DNA from 2 places in the Mesorhizobium sp. M0195 genome. Region 2 is predicted to be linked to the other one. Evidence: predicted binding sites of a transcription regulator. Region 2 holds the regulator's gene; the other holds the start of a gene.

Region 1 (4,531 bases), 100 kb from region 2:
GGCCTTCTCGGCCATAACCGCGAGCAGCAGGGCCGCAACCATGGCAACGATCGCGGTCGCAAGCGAGAACACCACCGTGACCTTGATCGAGTTGAGATAGGCCGGATCGGCCAGCACCTTCCGGAAATTGGCAAACCAGACGAACCTGCTCTTCAGCCCGAACGGGTCTTGCCTGAGCATCGACTGGTAAAGCGCCTGACCGGCCGGCCAGTAGAAGAAAACCAGGGTTATGGCGAGCTGTGGCGCCACCAGCAGGTAGGGCAGGATATTGTTGGGAAAGACGACGCGTGGAGACAGGCTGATTTCCCTCGCTATCCAGGCATCGCCCACACGCGCGCGCGTGGGCGATATTCCAACCGACTGACCGAGACGATCTCGTTAGTTGTCCAGGGCTTCCTTGATTGCGGCGTCGCCGCGCGCGACCGCATTGTCGAGGGCCTGCTGGGCGGTTTGCTGGCCGGCCAGCATCTTCTCCAGCTCCTCGTTCTGGATATCGCGCACCTGCGGCAGATTCGGCAGGCGCACGCCCTTCGAATTGTCGGTCGGCGGCTTGCCGATCATCTGCAGGATGGGTGTCTCGCGGCCGGGGTTCTTTTCATAGAAGCCTGATTTCTTGGTCGCCTCGTACGCGGCGAGCGTCACAGGCAGGTATCCCGACTTCTGGTGCAGGTATTCCTGCACATCAGTCTTGGACAGATAGGCAAAGAAGGCGGCAACGCCCTTGTATTCCTCGTCCGACTTGTTGCCGAACACCCATAGGCTGGCACCGCCCGGCGTTGTGTTCTGCGGGGCACCCTTGGCGTCACTGTCGTAGGGAAGCTGGCCGATGCCATAATTCATGCCGGACTTGACGATATCGCCGAGGCCGCCCGACGATTCGGTGAAGATGCCGCATTCGCCGGCGAGGAATATCTGCTTGGCTTCGGAGGTGCGTCCGCCATATTTGAACGTGCCGTCCTTGGCCAGGTCGGCGAGCGCCTGGAAGTGGTTGACGAAAATCGGCGCATTGATCTTGAGTTCGACGTCGCCGCCGGCCAGGCCATTCTGCTGGGTCGCCCAAGGCACGTCATTCCACGCCGCGAAATTCTCCAGATGGATCCAGGTCAGCCAGGTCGAGGTATAGCCGCAAGAGGCGGCGCCGCTCGTTTTGATCTTCTTGGCGGCTTCCCAAACCTCGTTCCAGGTCTTGGGCGGATTGTTCACGTCGAGGCCTGCCTTCTGGAAGATGTCCTTGTTGTAGTAGAGGATCGGCGAGGAGGAGTTGTAGGGGAAGGACAGCATGGTGCCGTCCGGCTTGGAATAATAGCCGACGATGCCGGGCAGATACTGGCTCTTGTCGAAAGTCATCCCGGCGCCGGTCATCACATCGGCCACCGGCTTTATCGCACCCTCGGCCGCCATCATCACGCCGGTGCCGACGTCGAACACCTGGAGGATATCGGGCGCTTGCCCGGCACGAAAGGCAGCGATGCCGGCATTCAGCGTCTCCGGATAGGTGCCCTTGAACACCGGAACGAGCTCATATTCGCTCTGGCTGGCGTTGAAATCCTTGGAGATCTTGGCGACGACCTCGGCGTTGGCGCCGGTCATGGCGTGCCACCAGCTGATCTGCGTGACGGCGAAGGCGGAGGTGGTGGAAAGCAGGGTCACGGTGGCGGCGATACCGGCCGCAAAGCCGAAGAACTTCATGTTTCATCTCCCGTTTGTCATTGGCGAAAGGGGCACCTCCGCAAAGCCAATATGTGGCGCTGATGACAATCGGACAACGGTTTTGTTGCCGATCAATGAACACCATTCCTTCCTAAAGTGCACTCGCTACCGAAACCGGGCGTCAGAAACGACATCACCGCCTTTTCGGCGCAGCGGCATCGGTTTTCCCCCGAAAAGACCCGCCTCATGGCCTACGGGTTAACTATTCGTTAAAATCTCCAAGAGCTAATCCGTCACACCTCCCCTGTTAGTTTTGACCGAGTGAACCAGGATCCTGACGGTCTATAATTGTATCGTAAATCAGCACGACCTGAGACTGGTTGCGCTCGCCGCACTCGTCTGTGGAATTTCTTGTTTCTCAGCAGTTAATCTCCTTAAGCATGTCGGCCGATCGACCGAGCGAAACCGGCTTGTCTGGCTGATGATCGCCGCGGCCTCGACCGGGTTCGGCATATGGGCGACGCATTTCATCGCCATGACCGCGTTTACGCCGGGAATACCGAACGCATACAATCCGGGATTATCCGCCTTTTCGCTTGCCGCCGCCGTCATCCTGACCGCGCTTGGGATGTGGGTCGCCACCTTGCGCCGCGGCATCGACCATTTCCTCGTCGGTGGTGCCATTCTGGGCGGCGCCATCGCGACGATGCACTACATCGGCATGGCGGCTTTCGAGGTCGAAGGCCGGGTCGTATGGAACCTGCTCCTTGTCGCGATGTCGCTTCTGGCCGGCGTGACCCTTGCGGCACTGGCACTCCTGGTCGTTTTGCGCCGCCCGTCAGCAGTCGCGACTCTCGGCGGCGCCGCGCTTTTGACGCTGGCCATTTGCAGCTTGCATTTCATCGCGATGGCCGCGGTGTCGATCATTCCGGATTCCTCGATTGAAATATCCGAACATTCCATCGAGCCCATTTCCCAGGCCTTTGCCGCAGCGGTCGCCAGCCTTGTAATCCTTGTGCTGTCAGGTGCCGCGCTGTGGATCGATCTGCGCTTTCGCCACCAGAAGCTCGAGGCCGAGCGCATGCACGATCTCGCCAATGCGGCGGTGGAAGGTCTGATCGTTTGCGATGGCACCCGCATCGTCAGCGCCAATGACAGTATGGCGAAGCTGACCGGAACAGCGACAGCCACCCTGAACACGATGCAACTCGGCGAGCTTTTCGACGGACAGAGCGCAGCCGCTATGTCCGGCTTCGGCGAACAGGCGCAGGAAGCGAAATTAAGGGGCAGCGACGGCGCGAGAATTCCTGTCGAGCTGATCGCCAGGAAGATCACCTACTGCGGCAGGCCTCATACGGTGCTTGCCGTTCGCGACATCCGTGAGCGCAAGAAGGCAGAAGAAGAGATTCTCCGCCTCGCGCATTTCGATCCGCTTACCGGGCTTGCCAATCGGCGGAGCTTTTCTTCCCGGCTGGAAGCAGAAGTCGCCTCGATGGATCGTGGCGGCAAGGATGGATATCTGGCGCTCCTGCTGCTTGACCTCGACCGGTTCAAGCAAGTCAACGACCTCTACGGCCACAGCGCCGGTGACGCGATGCTGCAGAAGCTCGCGCACTGCATCTCCGGCATCCCGCGCAACGGACAGATGCTCGCGCGTCTCGGCGGTGACGAATTTGCCATCATAGCTCCGAACCTCCCCGACCCCTTGGCCGCAGGCCGGATAGCCGAGGACTTGCTGGCGGCGATCCGCGAGGAAAACAGGGTTTCGGTCGGCTCCGGCCTCGTCTCGGCCAGCATCGGCATCGCCTTCTTTCCGCTGGATGCCGAAGACCAGGCCGGCCTGATCAGCCATGCCGACACGGCACTCCATCGCGCCAAAACCGAAGGCAGGGACACTTACCGGTTTTTCGAGATAGCCATGGGCACCGCGGCCCGCGACAAGCGCGTGATGGAGCATGAATTGCGCCAGGCCATCGCCCGCAAGGAGTTCCACCTCGTCTACCAGCCTCAGAAGGAAATCCGCGGCGGCAGGATGATCGGCTTCGAAGCCCTGGTCCGGTGGCAGCACCCTGAGCGGGGTGATATTTCTCCGGCTGTTTTCATCCCCGTGGCCGAGGACAGTGGCGCGATCGCCCAGATCGGCGACTGGGTGCTGACGACGGCTTGTAACGATGCTGCTCGCTGGACAAATCCGCTGATGGTCGCCGTCAACGTCTCCGCCGTGCAGCTTCACAATCCGAACTTCAGCCGCAAGGTGCATGATGCACTGGCGAGGTCCGGCCTGGCACCCGGCAGGCTGGAACTGGAGATCACCGAAACAGCCCTGGTGAAGGATATGCCCCGCGCGCTGGCGGCCTTGAGGCAGGTCAAGGCGCTTGGCGTGCATGTAGCGATGGACGATTTTGGCACCGGCTACTCTTCGCTGTCCAACCTTAGCGCCTTTCCCTTCGACAAGATCAAGATCGACGGGTCGTTCATCAAATCGGTCGACAAGAACGCCCAGTTCGCGGCGATCGTCCGCGCCGTGCTGGGGCTTGGACGCGGTCTCGGCCTACCGGTCCTTGCGGAGGGCATCGAGACGCCGGGTGAATTGCAGTTCTTGGATGCCGAGGCTTGCGAGATCGGGCAAGGCTATTACCTCGGCAAACCGGCTCCGATCGAGACGTTCGGCGAACTGACGGGCGTGGCTGCTCCGGCAATCCGCACAGCCAGCCGACGCGGCGCAAGCATTGCCGTGCTCAAGCCGCGCCTGCGCACGGTCTGAGCCTATCCCGGCTGAAGCGCCGCCTCGACCAGACGCTTGGCATCCGGCCCCGACCATTCGGCCGGGCCGTTCATATGGGCGATGAGGCAGCCTTGCCCATCGATCAGCATGGTGACG
Region 2 (4,531 bases):
TGTCGATCTACGAGAACATAGCCTTCGGCGTCAGGCTCTACGAGAATCTCGGCAAGTCCGAGATGGACGGCCGCGTCGAGCAAGCGTTGAAGCGGGCGGCGCTGTGGAGCGAGGTCAAGGACAAGCTGAACGCCAGCGGCTTGAGCCTGTCCGGCGGCCAGCAGCAGCGGCTCTGCATTGCCCGCACCGTGGCAGTGAAGCCGGAAGTCATTCTGCTCGACGAACCGGCTTCGGCCCTCGACCCGCTGTCGACGGCCAAGATCGAGGAACTGATCGACGAGCTGCAAGCCGACTACACGATCGTCATCGTCACCCACAACATGCAGCAGGCGGCGCGCGTGTCGCGCCAGACCGCCTTCATGTATCTGGGTGAACTGGTCGAGTTCGACCGGACCGAGAAGATATTCACGTCGCCCCGCGAGAAGCGCACGCAGGACTACATCACCGGCCGCTTCGGCTGAGCCGTTCCGATCATGCATATGAGGACAGGACCATGGGCGAACACACAGTCGCTTCTTTCGACGAGGATCTCGAGCAGATCAGCAAGCTGATCCGCGACATGGCCGACCTCGCCGGTTCGATGGTCGGCGGGGCGACCAAGGCCCTGTTGAATTCCGACAACGTGCTGGCGCAACGCGTCGTCTCCGACGACGCCATCATGGACGCGCGTCAACGCGAACTGGACGACCGCGCCATCACCCTGATCGCCAAGCGCCAGCCAATGGCTCACGATCTGCGCCATGTCGTCGGAGCGATCCGCATGGCCGGCGACCTCGAACGCATCGGCGACCTTGCCAAGAATATCGCCAAGCGTGTGAGCGCGGTCGGCCTCAGCGTCACGCCGCGCGACCTATCGCATTCCATCGATGCGATGGCGCAGCTGGTGCTCATCCAGGTGCAGGGCGTCATCGAGGAGTATGCTGCAGGCGATGCGGCCGCGTTGGCCAAGCTGCGCGCCGCCGACGAGCGTATCGACGTCAAATACACGTCCGTGTTCCGCGAGCTGTTGACCTACATGATGGAAGATCCGCGCAACATCACCGCTTGCACGCATCTGCTGTTCTGCGCCAAGAATCTCGAGCGGATCGGCGACCATGTCACCAACATCGCCGAGAATGCGTATTATGTGCTGACCGGCGAGCAATTGCCCGTCAATCGTCCGAAGCAGGACGAAACAACAATGTCCGCGCCGGTGACATGATGGGGGTGCCCAGCCGATGATCGCACCACGCATAATGGTGGTGGAGGACGAGGAGCCGTTGGGCGTGCTGCTCCGCTACAATCTCGAATCCGAAGGCTACCAGGTCGAGGTGGTGACACGCGGCGACGAAGCCGAGATCCGTTTGCAGGAGAATGTGCCCGACCTTCTGGTGCTCGACTGGATGATACCGGCGGTTTCCGGCATCGAGCTCTGCCGCCGGTTGCGCGTGCGCCCCGAAACCGAGCGGCTGCCGATCATCATGCTGACCGCGCGCGGCGAGGAGAGCGACCGGGTGCGCGGTCTTTCGACCGGCGCCGACGACTATCTTGTCAAACCGTTTTCGACACCGGAATTCATGGCCAGGGTCAAGGCGCTGCTGCGGCGCGCCAAGCCGGAAGTGCTGTCCAGCGTGCTGAAGGTCGGCGACATCGTGCTCGATCGCGAATCGCACAGGGTCTATCGCAAGAAGAGCGAGATCCGGCTCGGGCCGACCGAATTCCGGTTGCTCGAGTTCATGATGCGGCATCCGGGCCGCGTCTTCTCGCGTAGCCAGTTGCTCGATAATGTCTGGGGCGAGACGATCTATATCGACGAACGCACCGTCGACGTGCATGTCGGGCGGCTGCGCAAAGCCGTCAATAACGGCCGCATGCCGGATGTCATCCGCACCATCCGCGGTGCCGGCTATGCGATCAGGGAAGATTGACCCGCCTGGTCAGGCGACGTTCTTTCTGACGCCGGGCCTCATTTGCGCGCCCGGCGCGAAAATCTCCTGGTCGACGAAGCTTAACGCCCGCATCGCGCAGCCTTCGCGGATCAGCGGCAATTCGTTCGGCTCGGTATCGAAGGAGATCGAGCCCGAGTGCTGGCCGCCGGCGGTCTGGGCGATGGCCTTGCGCAAGGCCGGCTCGATCAGATCGAAGGCGGCGGCACTGGCGCCGACCATCGCGACCGGTGCCGGATCGATCAGCGCGAACAGCGAGCCGAGACCGAAACCCAGCGCTTCGCCGGCCTTGCGGTAGGCCTCGCGTTCCGGCCCATCCTTCTCGCGCGCGCGGGCGGCCAGCGCGCGCATGTCGGCGTCGCCGACGTCGGCGACCGGTTCGCTGTCTTCGCTCATCTGCCTGGCGTTGCGCCAGATGGCATAGTTGCCGGCATAGGCTTCGATGCAGCCGCGCCGCCCGCAACGGCAGAGCGCGCCGCCCGGACGATGGATCATGTGGCCAAATTCGCCGCCCGAGGAATGCGTCCCGGTGAACAGTTCGCCCTTCAGCACAAGCCCCATACCGATGCCATGCGAAAGCAGGATGGCGATGAAGTCGTCGCGATAGCGATCCGGATTGCGCCAGCGCAAAGCCACCGCCATCATATTGCAGTCGTTCTCCACCGTGGCCGGGATGCCGAATTCGTCCTCCAGCATGTCGGCAAAGGCGATGTCGGTCTGCGGCGTGATCGGCGACCACAGCATGGCGCGTGCAGGGGAGTCGGTAATGCCCTGAATCGCCAGGGCGATGCGGGCGACACTGCGGACGTCAAGGTCTGGGTCCTCAAGCCGGCGCCGGACGATGGCCATGCATTCGCGGATCAGCTCGTCGCGCGGCATGGTCAGCGTGTCCAGCCGGCGCTGTTCCTCGGCGACCACCTGTCCCGCATAGTCGATAATGGCGGCCGACAGGAAATTCAGCGACAACACCACAGTCAGCACCGCCGCCGCTTCCGGGTTGAGGGCGAGGCCGACCTGTGGACGACCGCGTTTCAACGAAACGGGCTCACTTGCCTTGCTCTCGGCGAGGATGCCTTCCCGTATCAGGTCGGAGGAGATCGCCGATATGGTTGAATGACTGAGGCCGGTGGTGGCTGCGATCTCCGTACGCGATGGCTGGCCGGCCCGGCGCACCGCCGAGATCACCATCGCCCGGTTGCGCCGGCGCAAATCGTCATGGCGGATTCCGACCGACATCGTTTTGCTTTCCTCCCGGTTGCCGCGGCCGCTCATGAACCGGAAGCCCTCGGTAATGTCCGACAAATAGTGTCGGATGCGGCAAATAGTGTCAGATGCAGGTGGCGCTGTCATCGTTTATTCCGACGCTCGAAAAAACTCGCACAGTCATCAAAATCCATCAGAATCGATGTTGACAGCAGCCGGAGATCGGGCCAGTATTTTTTCGAGGCTCGAAAAAATTAGAGCTTCTAAGCTGGTCTTTGAGCCAATTGGTCACGCCGTACGCGGCGCAGGGAGGATATGATGAAGAAATTCACGACCGCCATTCTGGCGGGTGTCGCCATGACGCTGGCGCTGGCGTCGGTGGCGCAGGCGAAAGACAAGGTCATCGGCGTTTCCTGGTCGAACTTCCAGGAAGAGCGCTGGAAGACCGACGAGGCCGCAATGAAGGCGGCCATCGAGGCCGCCGGCGACAAGTATATTTCCGCCGACGCACAGTCCAACCCCGGCAAGCAGCTCACCGACGTCGAGAGCCTGATCTCGCAGGGTGCCAATGCGCTGATCATCCTGGCACAGGATGCCTCGGCCATCGGGCCGGCCGTGCAGAAGGCACTGGACGAAGGCATCCCCGTCGTCGGCTATGACCGGCTGATCGAGAACAAGGACGTGTTCTATCTGACCTTCGACAACAAGGAAGTCGGCCGCATGCAGGCCCGCGAAGTCTTCAAGGTGAAGCCGGAAGGCAACTACGTCTTCATCAAGGGTTCGGGTTCCGATCCGAATGCCGATTTCCTGTTTGCCGGTTCGATGGAGGTGCTGAAGGAGGCCATCGACAGCGGCAAGATCAAGAATGTCGGCGAGGCCTATACGGACGGCTGGCTGCCGGCCAACGCTCAGAAGAATATGGAACAGTTCCTGACCGCCAACGACAACAAGGTCGATGCCGTGGTCGCGGCCAATGACGGCACCGCCGGTGGCGTCGTCGCCGCGCTGACAGCACAAGGGTTGGCCGGATCGGTTCCGGTCTCGGGCCAGGACGGCGACCACGCCGCGCTGAACCGCATCGCGCTTGGCACACAGACCGTGTCGGTGTGGAAGGACGCGCGCGAGCTCGGCAAGAACGCCGCCGAGATCGCCTCGCAGCTTGCCGACGGCAAGCAGATGACCGACATTGCCGGCGTGAAGGATTTCACCACGCCCGGCGGCAACACGGTCAAGTCGCTGTTCCTGACTCCGGTCGCCATCACCAAGGATAACCTCAACGTCGTCATCGACGCCGGCTGGATCAAGAAAGAAGAGGTCTGCGCCGGCGTGGCGGCTGGCACTGTTGCGGTCTGCAACTGATCCGTCGTTTCCAAGCGTAGAGAACGCCGCGGCTGTAATGCCGC

What was found. The regulator PhoB, encoded in region 2, activates phosphate uptake and scavenging genes when phosphate is short. The targets are predictions, from matches to a motif close to TGTCATNNANCTGTCAT.
Region 1: a site for PhoB is predicted at 1,752-1,768, ahead of ugpB (sn-glycerol-3-phosphate ABC transporter substrate-binding protein UgpB). Genes of this name have one in related genera too.

Annotation. Positions count from the first base shown of each region.
Region 1 covers NZ_JAMYSV010000009.1:155,795-160,325, reverse strand. The annotation lists gene ugpA (sn-glycerol-3-phosphate ABC transporter permease UgpA) at 1-297, opposite strand, end outside; gene ugpB (sn-glycerol-3-phosphate ABC transporter substrate-binding protein UgpB) at 379-1,689, opposite strand; gene NKJ12_RS19250 (bifunctional diguanylate cyclase/phosphodiesterase) at 1,982-4,414, shown strand; gene tlpA (thiol:disulfide interchange protein TlpA) at 4,417-4,531, opposite strand, start outside.
Region 2 covers NZ_JAMYSV010000009.1:54,698-59,228, forward strand. The annotation lists gene pstB (phosphate ABC transporter ATP-binding protein PstB) at 1-461, shown strand, start outside; gene phoU (phosphate signaling complex protein PhoU) at 494-1,201, shown strand; gene phoB (phosphate regulon transcriptional regulator PhoB) at 1,218-1,907, shown strand; gene NKJ12_RS18690 (ROK family protein) at 1,917-3,161, opposite strand; gene xylF (D-xylose ABC transporter substrate-binding protein) at 3,447-4,487, shown strand.